DNA from 3 places in the Pseudomonas sp. ABa2 genome. Region 2 is predicted to be linked to each of the others. Evidence: predicted binding sites of a transcription regulator. Region 2 holds the regulator's gene; each other region holds the start of a gene.

Region 1 (7,217 bases), 520 kb from region 2:
AGCCGCATCGCCGCCGCCGAGCGCGAGGCGCAGGTGCGCGCCCTGGGCGAGATCCTGCCGGCCGGCAGCTACGACAACCACCTGCTGGACAACCGCATCGAGGTCAACGCCCGCGAACTCGGCCAGCGCAGCCCGCAGTCGGCCTACCTGGCGCTCAAGGACGGGGCGCCCAGCGCGCTGATCCTGCCGGTCACCGCTCCGGACGGCTACAGCGGCGCCATCCACCTGCTGGTCGGCATCTTCGCCGACGGCCGCCTGGCCGGCGTGCGCGTGCTCGGCCACAAGGAAACCCCGGGGCTGGGCGACAAGATCGAACTGGCCAAGAGCCAGTGGATTCGCAGCTTCGACGGCAAATCCCTGAGTAACCCCGGCGCAGAGGGCTGGGCGGTGAAGAAGGATCGCGGCGAGTTCGACCAGTTCGCCGGTGCCACCATCACCCCGCGCGCGGTGGTCAAGGCCGTGCACGGCGCCCTGCAGTATTTCGACGCACACCGCGCCCAGCTGCTGGGCCTGGCGGAGGACGCGCAATGACCAGCTACCGCGAGATCACAATCAACGGCCTGTGGAAGAACAACCCGGCGCTGGTGCAACTGCTCGGCCTCTGCCCGCTGCTGGGGGTGAGCAACTCCACGGTCAACGCCCTCGGCCTGGCGCTGGCCAGCGCGGTGGTGCTGGTGTGCTCCAACACCGCGGTGTCGCTGGTGCGCGGCGTGGTCAACACCGCCGTGCGCCTGCCCGCCTTCGTCATGATCATCGCCGCGCTGACCACCTGCATCGAGCTGCTGATGCAGGCCTTCACCTACGAGCTGTACCAGATCCTCGGCATCTTCATCCCGCTGATCACCACCAACTGCGTGATCCTCGGCCGCGCCGACGGCTTCGCGGCGAAGAACGCCCCGCCGCGCGCCGCCTACGACGGCCTGATGATGGGCCTGGGCTTCGGCGCGGTGCTGGTGCTGATCGGTGCCGCCCGCGAGCTGCTCGGCACCGGCGCCCTGCTGGCCAATATGCACCTGCTGTTCGGCCCGGTTGCGGCCGACTGGCAGATCACCCTGGTCAGCGACTACAAGGGTTTTCTCCTGGCCATCCTGCCGCCGGGCGCCTTTATCGTCCTCGGCCTGCTGATCGCCGGCAAGAACCGCATCGACCAGGTATTGGCCGAGCGGGCCAAGGCCGCCGCCCCCGAGGCGCCCGCGCCAAGCCGTCGCGTGCGAGTGACCGGAGTGATCGAGTGAACGCCGCCAAACGCCTGGAAATCTTCCGCCGTCTGCACGAGGACAACCCGGAGCCGAAGACCGAGCTGGCCTACAGCACGCCCTTCGAGCTGCTGGTAGCCGTCACCCTGTCGGCCCAGGCCACAGACGTCAGCGTCAACAAGGCCACCGCCAAGCTGTTCCCGGTCGCCAACACCCCGGAGGCCATCCATGCCCTGGGCGTCGAAGGGCTTAGCGAGTACATCAAGACCATCGGCCTGTACAACAGCAAGGCGAAGAACGTCATCGCGGCCTGCCGCATCCTCATCGAGAAACACGGCAGCCAGGTGCCGGACAACCGCGAGGACCTCGAAGCCCTGCCGGGCGTCGGCCGCAAGACCGCCAACGTGGTGCTCAACACCGCCTTCCGCCAGCTGGCCATGGCGGTGGACACCCATATCTTCCGGGTCAGCAACCGCACCGGCATCGCCCCCGGCAAGAACGTGCTGGAGGTGGAGAAGAAGCTGCTCAAGTTCGTGCCCAAGGACTATCTGCTCGACGCCCACCACTGGCTGATCCTGCATGGCCGTTACGTCTGCACCGCGCGCAAACCGCGCTGCGGCGCCTGCCGCATCGAGGATCTGTGCGAGTACAAGGCGAAGACCTCGGACGATTGATCGACCATTGATCTGGGCGATCATCCGATTGAAAAAATCTTTTTTACCCGCTCTATTTTTGCCGCTATAAGGTGCGCAAATGGCCCCGGAGCCTGGAGTGGAACATATGAGCACTGACAAAGAAGACCTCGAACTGGACGAAGACTTTGTCGCGGAAGAATCGGACGATGCCGAGCCTGCGGTGGAAGTCGCCAAGACCAACCTGACCAAGCGCCGCATCATCGACAACTTCCTCGAAGAGCGACGCCTGCACAAGCAGCTGGCCGAGTACGACTTCGACATCTGAAGGTCGAGTCGGATAAAAAAAGCCCCGCACAATGCGGGGCTTTTTCGTGGCGGCGATAACCTCAGTCCTTGCGCGACGGCGACAGCAGCTCGATCTTGTAGCCGTCCGGATCTTCCACGAAAGCCAGGATGCTCGAACCGTGCTTCATCGGCCCCGGTTCGCGGGTGATCTTGCCGCCGCGCGAGCGGATGTCCTCGCAGGCCTTGTAGACGTCGGCCACTTCCAGGGCGATATGGCCGTAGCCGGTGCCCAGCTCGTAGCTGTCCACGCCCCAATTGTGGGTCAGTTCGATCACGCTGTTGTGCGCCTCGTCGCCGTAACCGACGAAGGCCAGGGTGAACTCGCCGTCCGGGTAGTCCTTGCGGCGCAGCAGGGTCATGCCCAGCACTTCGGTGTAGAAGGCGATGGATTTGTCCAGGTCGCCGACGCGCAGCATGGTATGCAGCAGTCTCATCAGGTTTCTCCTCAGCGATTGGCCGTGATCTCGGCTCTAAAAAGAAACCCCGGCTCGTGGCCGGGGTTCCTCTGACACGGTGCAAGCAGTCTATCAGATCAGCTTGCGGCCCTTGCCGGCGGCGATGCGCATGCGCAGGGCGTTGAGCTTGATGAAGCCGGCCGCGTCCTGCTGGTTGTAGGCGCCGCCATCTTCTTCGAAGGTGGCGATATTGGCGTCGAAAAGCGAGTCGTCGGACTTGCGCCCGGTGACGATGACGTTGCCCTTGTACAGTTTCAGGCGCACCACGCCGTTCACGTTGGCCTGGGAGGCGTCGATCATCTGCTGCAGCATCAGACGCTCCGGGCTCCACCAGAAACCGTTGTAGATCAGGCTGGCGTATTTCGGCATCAGCTCGTCTTTCAGGTGGGCCACTTCACGGTCGAGGGTGATCGACTCGATGGCGCGGTGGGCGCGCAGCATGATGGTGCCGCCGGGCGTCTCGTAGCAGCCGCGCGACTTCATGCCGACATAGCGGTTTTCCACGATGTCCAGACGGCCGATGCCGTTGGCGCCGCCAATGCGGTTCAGCTCGGCCAGCACCTGAGCCGGCGTCATGGCCTTGCCGTCGATGGCGACGATGTCACCGGCCTGGTAGGTCAGCTCGATATAGGTCGGTGCGTCCGGAGCTGCCTCAGGCGAGACAGTCCATTTCCACATGTCTTCTTCGTGCTCGGTCCAGGTGTCTTCCAGCACGCCGCCCTCGTAGGAGATGTGCAGCAGGTTGGCGTCCATGGAGTACGGCGACTTCTTCTTGCCGTGGCGCTCGATCGGGATGGCGTGCTTCTCGGCGTAGTCCATCAGCTTCTCGCGCGACAGCAGGTCCCACTCGCGCCAGGGGGCGATGACCTTCACGCCCGGCTTCAGTGCGTAGGCGCCCAGCTCGAAGCGCACCTGGTCGTTGCCCTTGCCGGTGGCGCCGTGGGAGATGGCGTCGGCGCCAGTCTCGTTGGCGATCTCGATCAGGCGCTTGGCGATCAGCGGACGAGCGATGGAGGTACCCAGCAGGTACTCGCCTTCGTAGATGGTGTTGGCGCGGAACATGGGGTAGACGAAATCGCGGACGAACTCTTCGCGCAGGTCGTCGATGTAGATTTCCTTGACGCCCATCGCCTGGGCCTTGGCACGGGCCGGCTCGACCTCCTCGCCCTGGCCGAGGTCGGCGGTGAAGGTCACCACTTCACAGTTGTAGGTATCTTGCAGCCACTTGAGGATCACCGAGGTGTCCAGGCCACCGGAATAGGCCAGAACTACCTTTTTGACGTCCGCCATGCCATCACTCCACGGGTTGTACGGTAAAACCCGTGATTCTACTGACCCTGCGGGCCAATTTACAGGGGCGCGACAGCTTGTGACGACGAAGCGACGCCGTTTTTCGCCTCAGGACGGCGTGCTGCCGGCCGGATCGGCCGGGGCGCTCGGCGCAGCGTCAGGCGTCGTGCTCGGTGGCGCGACCTCGGCCGGCGGCAGGCGCTCCAGGCGCAGGGTGGCGCGGCGGTTCTTGGCGCGGTTGGCCTCGCTGTTGTTGGGTGCCAGCGGGTAGCGCTCGCCATGAAAACGCAGGGTGATCTGCTCCACCGGCACACCGCCGGCCACCAGGTACTCCTGCACCGCCAGGGCGCGGCGGCGCGACAGGTCGCGGTTGGTCAGGCGGTTGCCGCTGTTGTCGGCGTGACCGTCGATCTGGAAGCTGTTGATGCTGGGGTCGGCCTTGATGAAGTCGAGCACGATGTCCAGCTTGGCGCGGGCCATGCCGTCCAGCTCGACACCGCCGCCGGGAAAGCCTATCTGCGCCTGGCGGATCTGCTCGAAGTTGACCGGCAGCAGCTTGGCCGTGCAGGCCTGGTAGTCTTCGTAGGCCTTGTGGAACTTCACCGGCAGCAGGCGCACCTCGAGGCTATCGCCGCCGTTGAGGGTGCGGTGGCGCACCAGCGGGCTGCGCCCTTCCAGCAGACCGGTGAGCAGCCGCGCGCCCTGCTCATGGGAGCTATTGAACGGTACCTCGCCGTTGCCGACGCTGACCACGCCCAGGTGGATGTCGCCGCGCCCCGGTTGCCAGGGCGCTGCCGCCGCCAGCAGGGTCGCCGAGCCGGCGCCGAGCCAGCGTTCACGCGCCTTGAGGCGGAAGGTCACCTGCTCGCCGGCACGGCGCACGAACTCGCCGCTGCCGAACTGACTGATCGGCTGGCTCAGGCGGCACTCGAACTGATCGCCCTCGACCTTCCATTCCACCTGTTCCAGGCGGGTCTGAAAGCTGACGGCGTGCGCCGGCAGGCTCAGGGCCAGGCCGGCCAGCAGACAGGGAAGGACAAGACGGGGCTGGCGCACGACGGGCTCCACGAATACACGGTTCTCCCTAGGTATCGGTGCCTTGGCGAAAAACTGTAGGGGCGAATTGCTTCGCGCACCGCTCGTGTCGGCACGCAAAATCCGCCGGCGCGACGTCGTCCGTCCCGCCCACAGCGCATTTTCCGGCGGTTTCCGGTAGCATTCCGCTCACGTTTTACCCGCCTGGAAGCCCCCATGTCCGACCGCCTGACTCTCCTGCGTCCCGATGACTGGCACATTCACCTGCGCGATGGCGCGGTGCTGCCGCACACCGTCGGCGACGTCGCGCGCACCTTCGCCCGCGCCATCATCATGCCCAACCTGGTGCCGCCGGTACGCAACGCCGCCGAGGCCGACGCCTACCGCCAGCGCATCCTGGCCGCGCGCCCGGCCGCCAGCCGCTTCGAGCCGCTGATGGTGCTCTACCTCACCGACAACACCAGCCCCGAGGACGTGCGCCAGGCCAAGGCCGCCGGCTTCGTCCACGCCGCCAAGCTGTACCCGGCCGGCGCCACCACCAACTCCGATTCGGGCGTGACCAGCATCGACAAGATCTTCCCGGTGCTGGAAGCCATGGCCGAGGTGGGCATGCCGCTGCTGGTGCACGGCGAGGTGACCCGCGCCGAGATCGACGTGTTCGACCGCGAGAAGGCCTTTATCGATGAGCACCTGAGCCGTGTGGTCGAGCGCTTCCCCACGCTGAAAGTGGTGTTCGAGCACATCACCACCCGCGACGCGGTGCAGTTCGTCGAGGCCGCGCCGGCCAACGTCGGCGCCACCATCACCGCCCATCACCTGCTGTACAACCGCAACCACATGCTGGTCGGCGGCATCCGCCCGCACTTCTATTGCCTGCCGATCCTCAAGCGCAACGTGCATCAGGAAGCCCTGCTCGACGCCGCCGTGAGCGGCAGCCGCAAGTTCTTCCTCGGCACCGACTCGGCGCCGCACGCCAAGCACGCCAAGGAAGCCGCCTGCGGCTGCGCCGGCTGCTACACCGCCTATGCCGCCATCGAGCTGTATGCCGAGGCCTTCGAGCAGCGCGGTGCGCTGGACAAGCTGGAAGGCTTCGCCAGCTGCCACGGTCCGGACTTCTACGGCCTGCCACGCAACAGCGACTCGATCACCCTGGTGCGCCAGGACTGGACAGCCCCGGCCAGCCTGCCGCTGGGCGAGCAGACGGTGATCCCCCTGCGCGCCGGCGAAACCCTGCGCTGGAAGCTGCTGGAGGGCCAGGCGTGAGCGAAGAGCATTACGACGACGAACTCGATCCCAGCCTGCCGTCCGGCCCGCGCACGCCCATGGCGGCGCGCTTTCGCGGCTACCTGCCGGTGGTGGTCGACGTCGAGACCGGCGGTTTCAACTGCGCCACCGACGCCCTGCTGGAGATCGCCGCAACCACCATCGCCATGGACGAGAGCGGCTTCCTCTACCCGGATCACACCCACTTCTTCCGCATCGAGCCCTTCGAAGGCGCCAATATCGAGGCGGCGGCGCTGGAGTTCACCGGGATCAAGCTGGATCACCCGCTGCGTATGGCGGTGAGCGAGGAGCACGCCCTCGGCGAGATCTTCAAGGGCCTGCGCAAGTCGATCAAATCGGCCGGCTGCAAGCGCGCCATCCTGGTCGGCCACAACAGCAGCTTCGACCTGGGTTTCCTCAACGCCGCGGTGGCCCGTTGCGGCATCAAGCGCAACCCCTTCCACCCCTTCTCCAGCTTCGACACCGCCACCCTGGCCGGCCTCGCCTACGGCCAGACCGTACTGGCCAAGGCCTGCCAGACCGCCGGCATCGAGTTCGACGGCAAGGAGGCGCACTCGGCGCGCTACGACACCGAGAAGACCGCCGAGCTGTTCTGCGGCATCGTCAACCGCTGGAAGGAAATGGGCGGCTGGGACGAATTCGACCAGTAAGCCGTTGCGCGGCAATCAGTCCCCACCAGAAACCGGCCTCGCGCCGGTTTTTTGCCGATGCCCCATCGCGTCTGGCCGCCCGGCCTCGCAGGCTGCAGCCCAGTGATGCGCACCACCCGCCGCGGCCACTCGACCCTTTTGCCTGCTGCCGGCCGTCGCCAGGCGCAGTCAACAACTCTTCCGGATTTTTTCTGGCCGCGGCCGCCACGACGGCAACCGTTCGTCAGCCAGCCAGGTCTCTAGCGCGGGCATTTGCAAGAGTTCTTTGACAAGCATTCTCATTAACATTAGTATCCGTCGCATCAAACAGATCCACCAAGACGAGCC
Region 2 (7,217 bases):
CGCCATCGTGCAAAGCATCGTGGGACTAGAGCCGGAGCTGCCTGTGATCACTCTCGAGCCCAGGTTGGAACAGATATTGCTCAATAGCCTGCAGAAGGCCGGTCAGGGCAGCGAGGATGGCATCCTCCTCGAACCGGGCATGGCCGAGAAGCTGCAGCGTTCCCTGGTGGAAGCAGCGCAGCGCCAGGAAATGCTCGGCAAGCCGGTGATCCTGCTGGTGGCCGGGCCGATTCGGGCGATGTTGTCGCGCTTCGCGCGGTTGGCGGTCTCCAGCATGCACGTGCTGGCCTACCAGGAAATTCCGGACAACAAGCAGGTCACCATAGTCGCCACTGTGGGCCAGAACTGAGGTAAAGGGTCATGCAGGTCAAACGCTTCTTCGCCGCCGATATGCGGGCCGCCATGAAACTGGTGCGAGACGAGCTGGGCGCCGATGCCGCGATCATCGGCAATCGCCGGGTGGCCGGCGGCGTCGAGCTGACCGCTGCGCTGGATTACCAGGTGACGCCGGCGCCGGTACGGCCGAACCCGGCCCTGGAAGCCGAGCTGCGCAAGACCCAGGCGCGCATCGCCAGCGCCCAGGCCGAACTGGCTACCCGTGCCGAGCAGGACGCCGGCAAGGATCGCCAGCTGTTCGCCAACGAGTCGCTGGTGGCGCCGGAATTGCCGGCCACCCCGGTCAAGCCGCAGCGCCCGGCCGAGCCTGCACCGGTGCAGCCTGCGGTCGATCCGCGCGCGCTGGACGCCATGCGCTTCGAACTGCACGGCCTGCGCGAACTGATCGAAATGCAGCTCGGCTCCATCGCCTGGGGCCAGCTGCAGACCCGCCGCCCGCAACAGGCCAACCTCTGGCGCCGGCTGCAGCGCATGGGCCTGTCTGCCGAGCTGTCGCAGGCGCTGCTGAACAAGGTCGCCGACGTCGCCGAGCCGCGCCAGGCCTGGCGCATGCTGCTGGCCTACCTGGCCCACGCGATCAAGACGCCGAAAATCGAGCCGCTGGAAGAGGGTGGGGTGATCGCCCTGGTCGGCCCCGCCGGCATGGGCAAGACCACCACCCTGGCCAAGCTGGCGGCCCGTTACGTGCTTAAGCACGGCGCGCAGCAGGTCGCCCTGGTCAGCATGGACAGCTATCGCATCGGCGCGCAGGAGCAGCTCAAGACCCTGGGCCGCATCCTCGGCGTGTCGGTGACCCAGGTCGACCCCGGCCAGTCGCTGCTGCAGGCCCTGGCGCCACTGGCGAAGAAACGCGTGGTACTGATCGACACCGCAGGTCTGCCGGGCAACGACCCGGCGCTGCGCCTGCAGCTGGAGAGCCTGGCGGCGCGCGGCCTGCAGGCGAAGAATTACCTGGTCCTGGCGGCCACCAGCCAGAGCCAAGTGCTCAAGGCCGCCTACCATAGTTACAAGCGCTGCGGCCTGGCAGGCTGCATACTGACCAAGCTGGACGAAGCCGCCAGCCTGGGCGAGGCTTTAGGCCTGGCTATAAGCCAGCATCTGCCGGTAGCCTATGTCGCCGACGGCCCGCGGATTCCGGACGATCTGCAGGTGCCGCGCAGCCACCAGCTGGTCAGCCGCGCGGTGGGCCTGCAGGCCGCCGAGGAGCCGAGCGAGGACGCCATGGCGCAGCTGTTCGCCGGGCTCTACCAGAGCCCGGCGCGACGCGCCGGCTGAGGCAGCGAGAAGAGAATGTTGCACCCTCGGGCGACACCGTCGCCGGAGTGAACGGCCGGATGGCCAAGTCGAAGTTAGACAAGGTGTGTAGAAAACATGGGTATGCATCCCGTACAGGTGATCGCGGTGACCGGCGGCAAGGGTGGCGTCGGCAAGACCAATGTGTCGGTGAATCTGTCCATGGCCCTGGCCGATCTCGGTCGGCGGGTGATGCTGATGGACGCCGACCTCGGCCTGGCCAACGTCGACGTTCTGCTGGGGCTGGCGCCCAAGCGCACCCTGGCCGATGTGATCAGCGGCGAGTGCGACCTGCGCGACGTGCTGCTGCAGGGGCCGGGCGGCATCCGCATCGTGCCGGCGGCGTCCGGCACGCAGAGTATGGTCAACCTCTCGCCGATGCAGCACGCGGGGCTGATCCAGGCGTTCAGCGAGATCAGCGAGAATCTCGACGTGCTGGTGATCGACACCGCCGCTGGCATCGGCGATGCGGTGGTCAGCTTCGTCCGCGCCGCCCAGGAGATCCTGGTGGTGGTGTGCGACGAGCCGACCTCGATCACCGATGCCTACGCGCTGATCAAGCTGCTCAACCGCGACCACGGCATCAGCCGCTTCCGCGTGCTGGCCAACATGGCCCACAGCCCGCAGGAAGGGCGCAACCTCTTTGCTAAGCTGACCAAGGTGACCGATCGCTTCCTCGACGTCGCCCTGCAGTACGTCGGCGCCGTGCCCTACGACGAGTGCGTGCGCAAGGCCGTGCAGAAGCAGCGCGCCGTCTACGAAGCCTTCCCACGATCCAAGTGCGCCCTGGCGTTCAAGGCGATAGCCCAGAAGGTCGATACCTGGCCGCTGCCGGCCAACCCCCGCGGCCATCTGGAGTTTTTCGTCGAACGTCTGGTGCAGCAACCGACGGCAGACAGCGCCGTATGACAGCAGCTTCTGGACTTCGTATGTACAACAAGGCGCAGGCGCAGGATTCGCAGCACCAGTTGATCGAGCGCTATGCGCCTCTGGTCAAACGTATCGCCTATCACCTGCTGGCCCGTCTGCCGGCCAGCGTGCAGGTCGACGACCTGATCCAGGCCGGCATGATCGGCCTGCTCGAGGCCTCGCGTAAATACGACTCCAGCAAGGGTGCCAGCTTCGAAACCTTCGCCGGCATCCGCATCCGCGGCTCCATGCTCGACGAAGTGCGCAAGGGCGACTGGGCGCCCCGTTCGGTGCACCGCAACAGCCGCATGGTCAGCGACGCGATCCGCGTCGTGGAAGCGAGAACCGGGCGCGACGCTAAAGATCAGGAGGTTGCGGCCGAACTCCAATTGAGTCTGGAAGATTACTACGGCATCCTTGGCGACACTTTGGGCAGCCGCCTGTTCAGTTTCGACGACCTGTTGCAGGACGGCGAGCACGGCGGGCTGCACGAAGACGCCGGGCACACCCACCTCGAACCTTCGCGGGACCTCGAAGACGAACGCTTCCAGGCGGCCCTGGCCGAGGCCATCGCCGGGCTGCCGGAGCGCGAACGCCTGGTGCTGGCGCTGTATTACGATGAAGAACTGAACTTGAAGGAAATCGGCGAAGTGCTGGGGGTCAGCGAGTCGCGCGTCAGCCAGTTGCACAGCCAATGCGCCGCGCGTCTGCGCGCGCGCCTGGGCGAGTGGCGCGCCAGCTGAGGGCTGGCCGGTTTCACGATTAAAGGGCGTATTGCCGAGCGCAATACGTTTGGGACTGTACGGAGGTCGACTTGGACAAGAACATGAAAATCCTCATCGTTGACGATTTCTCGACGATGCGACGGATCATCAAGAACCTCTTGCGTGATTTGGGTTTCACCAACACCGCAGAGGCCGACGATGGCACCTCGGCGCTGCCCATGCTGCAGAGCGGCAGTTTCGACTTCCTGGTGACCGACTGGAACATGCCCGGCATGACCGGCATCGACCTGCTGCGTGCGGTGCGCGCCGACGAGCGCCTCAAGCACCTGCCGGTGCTGATGGTCACCGCCGAGGCCAAGCGCGATCAGATCATCGAGGCGGCCCAGGCCGGCGTGAACGGCTATGTGGTCAAACCCTTCACCGCCCAGGTGCTGAAGGAAAAGATCGAGAAGATCTTCGAGCGGGTCAACGGCTGATGTCGGCCGCGAGGGTGCTATGGAACACGATGACTCCATCTTGGGCGACCTCGAGTCGACCCTGAAAAGCAACGCCCGCGAGTTGGTCGACAGCCTGGAAAAAGGCAACTTCGGCGCCGCGGTACAACTGATCAACGAGCTCAACAAGGTCCGCGACCGCGGCCTGTACCACGAGGTCGGCAAGCTGACCCGCGAGCTGCACAACGCCATCGTCAACTTCCAGCTCGATCCGCGCATGCCGCATGCCCAGGAGCTGTCGCAGATTGCCGATGCCACCGAACGCCTGAATTACGTGGTCACCATGACCGAGAAGGCGGCCAATCGCACCATGGACCTGGTCGAGCAGAGCGCACCGCTGGTCAACGACCTCAGCGACGAAGCGCAGAGCCTGAGCGCCGAATGGGGCCGCTTCATGCGCCGGGAGATGGGCGCCGAGGGCTTTCGTGAGCTGGCCAAGCGTATCGAGCTGTTCCTCGCCCGCAGCGAGCGCGACAGCAGCAAGCTGTCCGGCCACCTCAACGACATTCTGCTGGCGCAGGACTACCAGGACCTCACCGGGCAGGTGATCAAGCGCGTCACCCAGTTGGTCACCGAGGTGGAAAGCAACCTGCTCAAACTGGTGCTGATGGCCAGTCAGGTCGACCGTTTCGCCGGCATTCAGCACGACCATGAGCAGCTGCGCGCCGAACAGGAAAAATTAAAAGAGCCATCTCGGGGTGAAGGTCCGCAGATTCATGCCGATAAGCGTGATGACGTCGCCTCCAGTCAGGACGATGTCGACGACCTGCTGTCCAGTCTAGGATTCTAAGGAGTTCCCCCCTATGAGCTTCGGCGCCGATGAAGAAATCCTCCAGGACTTCCTGGTAGAGGCCGGCGAGATCCTCGAACAGTTGTCCGAACAGTTGGTCGAGCTGGAAAGCCGCCCGGACGACATGAACCTGCTCAACGCCATTTTCCGCGGTTTCCATACCGTCAAGGGCGGGGCTGGATTCCTCCAGCTCAACGAGCTGGTGGAGTGCTGTCATATCGCCGAGAACGTCTTCGACATCCTGCGCAAGGGTGAGCGACGCGTCGACGCCGAGCTGATGGACGTGGTGCTCGAAGCCCTGGATGCGGTCAACGGCATGTTCGGCCAGGTGCGCGAGCGCAGCGAGCCGACCCCGGCGTCGGCCGAGCTGCTGGCGGCGCTGTCGCGGCTGGCCGAGCCGGCTGGTGCCGAGCCCGCCGCCGTGGCGCCGGCTGCCGCGCCGAAGTCCGAAGCCGCCGCCTCCGGCGACATCACCGACAGCGAGTTCGAGCAGCTGCTCGATGCCCTCGGCGAAGCGCCGGCCGGCGACAGCGTGGCGGCCAGCGACGAGATCACCGACGACGAATTCGAATCTCTGCTCGACCAGCTGCACGGCAAGGGCCAGTTCTCCGCGGCGGCTGAGAGCTCCGTCGGCGCGGCCGTGGCGGTCGCGGCCGTCGCGGCGCCGGCCGGCGACGAAATCACCGACGACGAATTCGAGGCGTTGCTCGACCAGTTGCACGGCAAGGGCCAGTTCGCCGGTGCGGTCGAAGCGCCAGCGCCGGCCGTCCCGGTGGCGGCGGCGAGCAGCGACGAGATCACCGACGACGAATTCGAATCCCTGCTCGACCAGTTGCACGGCAAAGGCAAGTTCGTCCCGCCCAGCGAGACCGCTGCCGCTCCGGTCGTCAAGCCGGCTGCCCCGGTTGCCCCAGCCAAGCCGGCTGCGGCGAAGCCGGCGGCCAAGGCCGAACCGGCCGCACCCCGTCCGCCTGCAGCTCCGGCGCCCGCGGCAGACAAGGCGCCGGCGGCCAGCGAGGCGGAAACCACGGTGCGGGTCGATACCGCGCGCCTGGACGAGATCATGAACATGGTCGGCGAGCTGGTGCTGGTGCGTAACCGCCTGGTGCGCCTGGGCCTCAACAGCGGCGACGAGGCCATGTCCAAGGCGGTGTCCAACCTCGACGTGGTCACCGCCGACCTGCAGACCGCGGTGATGAAGACCCGCATGCAGCCGATCAAGAAGGTCTTCGGTCGCTTCCCGCGCCTGGTGCGCGACCTGGCGCGCAACCTGAAGAAGGAAATCAACCTCGAGCTGGTGGGCGAGGAAACCGACCTCGACAAGAACCTGGTCGAGGCCCTGGCCGACCCGCTGGTGCACCTGGTGCGCAACGCCGTCGATCACGGCGTGGAGACCCCGGAGGAACGCGAGAAGGCCGGCAAGCCGCGAGGCGGGCGGGTGGTGCTGTCCGCCGAGCAGGAGGGCGACCACATCCTCTTGTCGATCACCGACGACGGCAAGGGCATGGACGCCGACGTGCTGCGCGCCAAGGCGGTGGAGAAGGGGCTGCTGGACAAGGATGCAGCCGACCGCCTGAACGAGTTCGAGTGCTACAACCTGATCTTCGCCCCGGGTTTCTCGACCAAGACCGAGATTTCCGACGTGTCCGGCCGCGGCGTCGGCATGGACGTGGTCAAGACCAAGATTTCCCAGCTCAACGGCACGGTCAACGTGTTCTCGCAGAAGGGGGCGGGCTCGAAGATCATCATCAAGGTGCCGCTGACCCTGGCGATCATGCCGACCTTGATGGTGATGCTGGAGAACCAGGCCTTCGCCTTCCCGCTGGTCAACGTCAACGAGATCTTCCACCTCGACCTGTCGCGCACCAACGTGGTCGACGGCCAGGAGGTGGTGATCGTCCGCGACAAGGCGCTGCCGCTGTTTTACCTCAAGCGCTGGCTGGTGCCGCAGGCCTTCCACGAGGGCCAGCGCGAAGGCCATGTGGTGATCCTCACCGTGGGCAGTCAGCGCATCGGCTTCGTCGTCGACCAGCTGGTGGGTCAGGAAGAGGTGGTGATCAAGCCGCTGGGCAAGATGCTCCAGGGCACCCCGGGCATGTCCGGCGCCACGATCACCGGCGACGGGCGCATCGCCCTGATTCTCGACGTACCGAGCATGCTCAAGCGCTACGCTCGACGTTTCTGATGGTTGCGGCGTCGGTAGGTCCGGCGCCGTTTAGGAGTGTGTATGGCAGTCAAGGTTTTGGTGGTGGACGACTCCGGCTTCTTCCGCCGGCGCGTTTCGGAAATTCTGTCTGCCGACCCCAATATCCAGGTGGTGGGCACGGCCACCAATGGCCGCGAGGCCATCGACCAGGCGCTGGCGCTCAAGCCCGACGTGATCACCATGGACTACGAGATGCCGATGATGGACGGCATCACCGCGGTGCGGAACATCATGCAGCGCTGTCCGACGCCGGTGCTGATGTTTTCCTCGCTGACCCACGAAGGCGCTCGCGTCACCCTCGACGCCCTGGACGCCGGCGCGGTGGATTTTTTGCCGAAGAATTTCGAGGACATCTCGCGCAACCCGGAGAAGGTCAAGCAGCTGCTGTGCGAGAAGGTGCACAG
Region 3 (7,217 bases), 980 kb from region 2:
AAGAAGGGGGGTTCGACTTCGCCCAGTTTCACCCGATCGAGTTCTACGCCATCTTTCCCGATGAGGAGCGGGCCCGCATGGCAGCCAGGAATTTTCGCGGCGAGTCGCTCAACGCCCAGGTTTCCGCCCGCGAGGACGGCGCCTGGCACCTGCAGATCAGCAAAGTGATGTACGCCACCCATGCCGGTATCGGCGCATTCGAACATGACCTGGAGTCCATCGTCCTGCCCCTGGGCGGCAAGCTGGACGGCTGGGGCGTTACCCAGGAGGTGAAGGCGTCCGCTGCCCGTTAGGGCATTGTCTCGACAGTCCATCGGCCGGCCCGCGCGGCCGGTCGATGGCGCCAACCGTCAGCGCGTCTCGACTTGCCCGAGGCCATCGCGCAGACTGCGCGGCATGGCCGACATCCTGATCCTCACCCATATCGACTATTGCCCGCCCGCTCACCTGGCGCGGGTGCTGCAAGCGCGCGGCTGCGCCTTCGAGGTGCTGCGCGCCGACCTCGGCGAACTGCGCGGCTACGACCTGGAGCGACCCAGGGCGGTCGCGGTGATGGGCGGGCCGATGAGCGTCAACGACCCGCTGCCCTGGATCGCCGAGGAAGTCGCGGCGCTGCAGCGCTTTATCGCCCGCGACATTCCCATCGTCGGCCACTGCCTGGGCGGCCAACTGCTGGCCAAGGCCCTGGGCGCCGGCATCAGCCGCATGCCCTATACCGAAGCCGGCTGGCAGGCCATGCAGCGCCGCAGCGAGGCGGCGGACAGCCCCTGGCTGGCGCACCTACCCGAGCACTTCAGCATCTTCCAGTGGCACGGCGACACCTTCGCCCTGCCAGCGGGGGCGCAACAGCTGTTGGGCAGCCGCTGGTGCGACAACCAGGCCTTCGCTTGGGGCGACAAGGTGCTGGCCCTGCAGGGCCACCCGGAGATGACCGAAGAGCTGATCGAGCTCTGGCTCGACGACTGGGCCCACCTGCTCGACTCCAGCCAACCCAGCCAGCAGAGCATCGCCGCGATGCGCGACAACCTGGGCGAAAAGGTAAGGGCGCTGAACCAGGTGGCCGAGGGCTTCTACGCCCACTGGCTGAAGCTGGCCGGGCTCTGAGTTCGAACCCTATCGTAGACCGGATCGGTGGACTGCTGGGTGAAGCATCTGTACCTGTTGCTGCTCCGATCCTGCTGTTGTAGGCGCGAATTTATTGGCTATGTCTGCGTTAAGTGTTGGGAGTTGGTGCAAAGGTCCGTAGGGTGGGCTTTAGCCCACCAACGGTGGTCAGCGTGGGCTAAAGCCCACCCTGCAAGGCTGAAACAGTGATTATTCCCGCGCAGACGGGACAGCAGCTTTATCGCTGAACAGCGCTTGCGCTGGCCCGAAGGGAAATAATCCAGGACCTCCTTAGGGCCTAGACTCCCGCGTTCGTGGGAGTGACGGTAAATGGCCTGCGCAGAGCTTCTATAGACGAATATGATCGCGCTGACGACGGGCTTGAAAAGCGGCGGCGGTAAAAGAGCAGAGCGATAGGCCGGTTATACGCCAGGCAGGCGGGACACCGGCAAGTGGCGTTTATGTGAGCGCGGGAAGCGGGGAGGCGAGCAAGCTCGCTCCTGCGGGAAGTGGCGGGGCAGGAAGGCGCAGCGGTTGGCCCGCTGCGCCTTTTGCGTTTCAGCGGTTGAAGCGTTCGACCAGGGCGTACTGGCCCTGGGCGGTGCCGGTCAGGGCTTCGCTGAGTTTGGCGGTGCTTTGCGCTTCGCCTGCGGTCTGGTCGGCCAGTTGGGCGATGGTGGTGATGTTCTGGTTGATCTCGTCGGCCACGGCGCTCTGTTCCTCGGCGGCGGCGGCGATCTGGTTGGCCATGTCGGCGATATTGGCCACCGCGTCGCTGATGCCGGCCAAGGCCTGGTCGGCCTGGAGCACGCGCTCGACGCCTTCGTCGGCCTGCTTGCGGCCGATTTCCATGGTCATCACCGCTTCTTCGGCGGTGCGCTGCAGCTTGGCGATCAAGGCGTGGATCTGGCCGGTGGATTCGGCGGTGCGCTGGGCCAGGGAACGAACCTCGTCGGCCACCACGGCGAAGCCGCGGCCCATTTCGCCGGCGCGGGCGGCTTCGATGGCGGCGTTGAGGGCGAGCAGGTTGGTCTGGTCGGCGATGCCCTTGATCACGTCGACCACGCCGCCGATCTCGTTGCTGTCCTGGGCCAGGCGGGTGACGGTTTCGCCGGTATCGCCCACCGATTGCGACAGGCGCTGGATGGCTTCGCGGGTTTCCGCGGCGATGCCGCGGCCTTCGCCGGTGAGGCGGTTGGCCTCCTGGGTGGCGATGGCGGTGCGCGCCACGTTGCTGGCCACTTCCAGGGTGGTGGCGGCCATTTCGTTCACCGCGGTGGCGACCTGTTCGGTTTCCTGGCGCTGGCGTTCCAGGCCGGCGGAGCTGTTGTGCGCCAGCTTGTCGGCCTCGCGGGCCTGCTGGGTGAGCTGTTCGGCGGTGTCCTGCAGGCGCGTCAGGCAGGTCTTCAGGCGCGCTTCCTGGCTGAGCATGGCCATCTCCAGGCGCGCTTCGGCGCCGCGGCTGTCGGTGTACATCTGCGCGATCAGCGGGTCGGAGGTGGTCTGTTCGGCCAGGCGCAGCAGGCGCTTGATGCCGCGGGTCTGCCAGGCGATGCCGGCCAGGCCCAGGGGGATGGAGAGTGCGGCGGCGAGGGCGAAGCCCCAGCCGCTGCCGAACCAGTGGCCGATCAGGAAGCCGATCTGGCTGACCAGGATGAACGGCAGCCAGGCCTGCATCACCGGCAGCCAGGCATCGCGTTTGGGAATGGCGGTCTTGCCGGCATTGACCCGCGCATAGAGGGCCTCGGCGCGGCGCACCTGCTCGGAGCTGGGTTTGACCCGCACCGATTCGTAGCCGACCACCTGGTTGTTCTCGGTCATCGGCGTGACGTAGGCGTTGACCCAGTAGTGGTCGCCGCTCTTGCAACGGTTCTTGACGATGCCCATCCACGGCCGGCCCTGTTTCAGGGTGCTCCACATGTGCTCGAACACCGCCGCCGGCACGTCCGGATGGCGCACGATGTTGTGCGGCGCGCGCAGCAGTTCCTCGCGGGAGAAACCGCTGATTTCGACGAAGGCGTCGTTGCAGTAGGTGATCTGGCCCTTGAGGTCGGTGGTGGAGATCAGGCGCTGCTGCGCAGGGAAGGTGCGCTCGCGCTGAGTGACCGGTTGGTTATTACGCATGGCAGGTATCCGTCGTTGTTATGCCCTCTGCATCGGCCGCAAGGCGGCGAAGTTGAGGGAGAAATCCGTGGCGCGCAGTGTAAACGGATTCTGCCTGGCGTCACCCTTTCGTCGCGACCCGGGCCGTCCCTGGCCCGCTCGTTCTAGTTGGCGATCATCTGCCGCAGCACGTAATGCAGGATGCCGCCGGCCTTGAAGTATTCCACCTCGTTGAGGGTGTCGATGCGGCACAGCAGTTCGACCTCCTCGCGCTGGCCGTTTTCGCGGACGATGGCCAGCGACAGCGGCATATGCGGGTGCAGTTCGACGCCGTCGAGGCCGTGGATGCCGAGCTTCTCGCGGCCGGTCAGGCCCAGGCTCTTGCGGTCGCAGCCGGGCTTGAACTGCAGCGGCAGCACGCCCATGCCCACCAGGTTGGAGCGGTGGATGCGCTCGAAGCTCTCGGCGATCACCGCCTTGACCCCCAGCAGGTTGGTACCTTTGGCCGCCCAGTCGCGGCTCGAGCCGGTGCCGTACTCCTTGCCGGCGATCACCACCAGCGGCGTGCCCGCTTCCTGGTAGCGCATGGCCGCGTCATAGATCGACAGCTTGTCGCCACTGGGAATATGCAGAGTGTTGCCGCCTTCCTCGCCACCGAGCATTTCGTTCCTGATGCGGATATTGGCGAAGGTGCCGCGCATCATCACCTCGTGGTTGCCGCGGCGCGAGCCGTAGGAGTTGAAGTCCGCGGGCGCCACGCCCTGTTCGCGCAGGTAGCGCCCGGCCGGGCTGTCGGCCTTGATGTTGCCGGCCGGCGAGATGTGGTCGGTGGTCACCGAGTCGCCGAGCAGGGCGAGGATGCGCGCCTCATGGATATCGCCGATATGCGGCGGATCGCCGGCGATGTCCTCGAAGAACGGCGGGTGCTGGATATAGGTGGAGTCCGCCTGCCAGACGTAGGTGTCGGCCTGCGGCACCTCGATGGCCTGCCACTGTGCGTCGCCGGCGAACACCTCGGCGTATTCCTTGCGGAACATGGCGGTATCGACCTTGGCGATGGCCTCGGCGATCTCCGCCTGGCTCGGCCAGATGTCTCTGAGGTACACCGGCGCGCCGTCCTTGCCGGTGCCCAGCGGCTCCTGGCTGAGGTCGAGGCGCACGCTGCCGGCCAGGGCGTAGGCCACCACCAGCGGCGGCGAGGCCAGCCAGTTGGTCTTCACCAGCGGGTGCACGCGGCCCTCGAAGTTGCGGTTGCCGGACAGCACCGAGGCGACGCTCAGGTCGGCCTGGGTGATGGCCTGTTCGATGGGCTCGCGCAGCGGCCCGGAGTTGCCGATACAGGTGGTGCAGCCATAGCCCACCAGGTCGAAACCGAGCTTCTCCAGGTAGGGCGTCAGGCCGGCGGCGTTGAAGTACTCGGTGACCACCTTGGAGCCGGGCGCCAGCGAGCTCTTGACCCAGGGCTGGCGCTGCAGGCCTTTGTCCACGGCCTTCTTGGCCAGCAGGCCGGCGGCCATCATCACGCTGGGGTTGGAGGTGTTAGTGCAGGAGGTGATGGCGGCGATCACCACCGCGCCGTGCTTCAGGCGATAGGTCTGGCCCTCGTCCTGATAGTCCACCCCGCCACTTTGCTGGCCGCCGCCGACGGCTGTGCCGCCCCCCCCTTCGTTGAGCAGGCGACCGTCTTCCTTGGCCGTGGGCTTGAGCTGCAGGCCGAGGAAATCGTTGAAGGCCTGGGCGACCTGACCGAGGGCGACGCGGTCCTGCGGGCGCTTCGGCCCGGCCAGGCTGGCTTCGACGCTGCCCAGATCGAGGCTCAGGTTATCGCTGAACAGCGGCTCGGCGCCGGGCTCGCGCCACAGGCCCTGGGCCTTGCAGTAGGCCTCCACCAGCTGCACTGTGGCTTCCGGGCGGCCGGACAGGCGCAGGTAGCCGAGGGTGATGGCGTCGACCGGGAAGAAGCCGCAGGTGGCGCCGTATTCCGGGGCCATATTGGCGATGGTGGCGCGGTCGGCCAGCGGCAGGTCGGCCAGGCCGTCGCCGTAGAATTCGACGAACTTGCCCACCACGCCCTTGCTGCGCAGCATCTGGGTGACGGTGAGCACCAGGTCGGTGGCGGTGATGCCTTCCTTGAGCCTGCCGCTGAGCTTGAAGCCGATGACTTCCGGAATCAGCATCGACACCGGCTGGCCGAGCATGGCCGCTTCCGCCTCGATGCCGCCGACGCCCCAGCCGAGCACGCCGAGGCCGTTGATCATGGTGGTGTGCGAGTCGGTGCCGACCAGGGTATCGGGGTAGGCGAGGGTGGCGCCGTCCTCCTCCTTGGTCCATACGGTGCGCGCCAGGTATTCCAGGTTGACCTGGTGGCAGATGCCGGTGCCCGGCGGCACCACGCTGAAGTTGGCGAAGGCGTGCTGGCCCCAGCGCAGGAAGGCGTAGCGCTCGCCGTTGCGCTGCATTTCCAGCTCGACGTTGTCGTGGAAGGCGCTGGAGGAGGCGTAGCGGTCGACCATCACCGAGTGGTCGATGACCAGGTCCACCGGCGACAGCGGGTTGATCCGCTGCGGGTCGCCGCCGGCCTTGGCCATGGCGTCGCGCATGGCGGCGAGGTCGACCACCGCCGGCACCCCGGTGAAGTCCTGCATCAAGACCCGCGCCGGGCGGAACTGGATCTCCCGCTCGGAGCCGCGCTTGTCCAGCCAGTCGGCCATGGCCTGCAGGTCGGCGGCGCTGACGGTGTGGCCGTCTTCGCAGCGCAGCAGGTTTTCCAGCAGCACCTTGAGCGACTTGGGCAGGCGGTCGATGTTGCCGAGGCGCTGGGCCGCCTCGGGCAGGCTGAAGTAGTGGTAGGTGGCGTCGCCGATCTTCAGTTCGCGGCGGCAGTTCAGGCTGTCGAGGGAGGGCATTGCACTTCTCCTTGAGGCCCGTACGGTCGGGCCGTTTCTGATGACTGCAGAGCGTTCAAGCTAGTTGCCTATGAGCGGTCTGGCCAGCGTTCATTCGGGATTCGCTGCTGGCAATCTGCCTAGCACTGGACAGGAAGGTCGCGTCCGCGGTTCCCGCCTCGGGTATCATGCGCGGCCCAAGGAGACGTCTCGATGAATACCCTGTTTTTCCATTGCCGCCCCGGTTTCGAAGGCGAGGTCTGCGCCGAGATCGCCGAGCTGGCCGCGCGTCTGGACGTGGCCGGCTACTCCAAGGCCAAGCCCGGCGGCGCTTGCGCCGAGTTCATCTGCAGCGAGGCCGGCGATAGCGCGCGGCTGATGCGCGGCGTGCGGTTCAACAGCCTGATCTTCCCGCGCCAGTGGGCGCGCGGCGCCTTCGTCAGCCTGCCGGAGAGCGAGCGCATCGGCGTGCTGCTCGAGGCTTTGGCCGACTACCCGCAGTGCGGCAGCCTGTGGCTGGAAGTGGTGGACACCAACGAGGGCAAGGAGCTGTCGACCTTCTGCAAGAAGTTCGAGGCGCCGCTGCGCAAGGCCCTGCGGGGGGCCGGCAAGCTGGTGGACGACGCCAGCAAGCCGCGTCTGCTGCTGACTTTCAAGAGCGGCCGCGAGGTGTTCGCCGGCATCGCCGAGGCGGACAACCAGGCGATGTGGCCGATGGGCATTCCGCGGCTGAAGTTCCCCCGCGAGGCGCCGAGCCGCTCGACGCTCAAGCTGGAGGAGGCCTGGCACCACTTCATCCCGCGCCAGCAGTGGGATCAGCGCCTGGCCCCGGGCATGACCGCGGTGGATCTGGGCGCGGCGCCCGGCGGCTGGACCTGGCAGCTGGTCAACCGGGAAATCCGCGTCACCGCCGTGGACAACGGGCCGATGGCCGAGAGCCTGATGTATTCGGGGTTCGTCGTGCACCAGCGTGCCGATGGTTTCCTGTTCCGCCCACGCCATCCGGTGCACTGGATGGTCTGCGACATAGTCGAGAAGCCGGCGCGCACCGCTGCGCTGATCGAGACCTGGCTGGGCGAGGGGCTGTGCCGCGAGGCGGTGGTCAACCTCAAGCTGCCGATGAAG

What was found. Region 2 encodes FliA, which starts transcription of late flagellar genes. Its sites were predicted from a motif close to CTAAAGTTTNNNNNNNNNNNGCCGNTAA; they were not measured.
Region 1: AC1G9C_RS06455 (flagellar protein MotY) is a predicted target of FliA. The motif match lies at 5,010-5,037, and genes of this name have one in related genera.
Region 3: AC1G9C_RS13805 (methyl-accepting chemotaxis protein) is a predicted target of FliA. The motif match lies at 3,258-3,285, and genes of this name have one in related genera.

Annotation. Positions count from the first base shown of each region.
Region 1 covers NZ_CM155239.1:1,343,937-1,351,153, reverse strand. The annotation lists gene rsxG (electron transport complex subunit RsxG) at 1-531, shown strand, start outside; gene AC1G9C_RS06480 (electron transport complex subunit E) at 528-1,235, shown strand; gene nth (endonuclease III) at 1,232-1,870, shown strand; gene AC1G9C_RS06470 (PA3496 family putative envelope integrity protein) at 1,977-2,156, shown strand; gene gloA (lactoylglutathione lyase) at 2,218-2,610, opposite strand; gene AC1G9C_RS06460 (argininosuccinate synthase) at 2,704-3,921, opposite strand; gene AC1G9C_RS06455 (flagellar protein MotY) at 4,030-4,977, opposite strand; gene pyrC (dihydroorotase) at 5,173-6,219, shown strand; gene rnt (ribonuclease T) at 6,216-6,890, shown strand.
Region 2 covers NZ_CM155239.1:1,865,057-1,872,273, forward strand. The annotation lists gene flhA (flagellar biosynthesis protein FlhA) at 1-349, shown strand, start outside; gene flhF (flagellar biosynthesis GTPase FlhF) at 361-1,671, shown strand; gene fleN (flagellar synthesis regulator FleN) at 1,768-2,598, shown strand; gene fliA (RNA polymerase sigma factor FliA) at 2,595-3,341, shown strand; gene AC1G9C_RS09230 (chemotaxis response regulator CheY) at 3,425-3,799, shown strand; gene AC1G9C_RS09235 (protein phosphatase CheZ) at 3,819-4,607, shown strand; gene AC1G9C_RS09240 (chemotaxis protein CheA) at 4,621-6,792, shown strand; gene AC1G9C_RS09245 (protein-glutamate methylesterase/protein-glutamine glutaminase) at 6,835-7,217, shown strand, end outside.
Region 3 covers NZ_CM155239.1:2,845,169-2,852,385, reverse strand. The annotation lists gene AC1G9C_RS13815 (ribonuclease E inhibitor RraB) at 1-293, shown strand, start outside; gene AC1G9C_RS13810 (type 1 glutamine amidotransferase) at 397-1,104, shown strand; gene AC1G9C_RS13805 (methyl-accepting chemotaxis protein) at 1,663-3,228, opposite strand; gene acnA (aconitate hydratase AcnA) at 3,372-6,113, opposite strand; gene rlmM (23S rRNA (cytidine(2498)-2'-O)-methyltransferase RlmM) at 6,306-7,217, shown strand, end outside.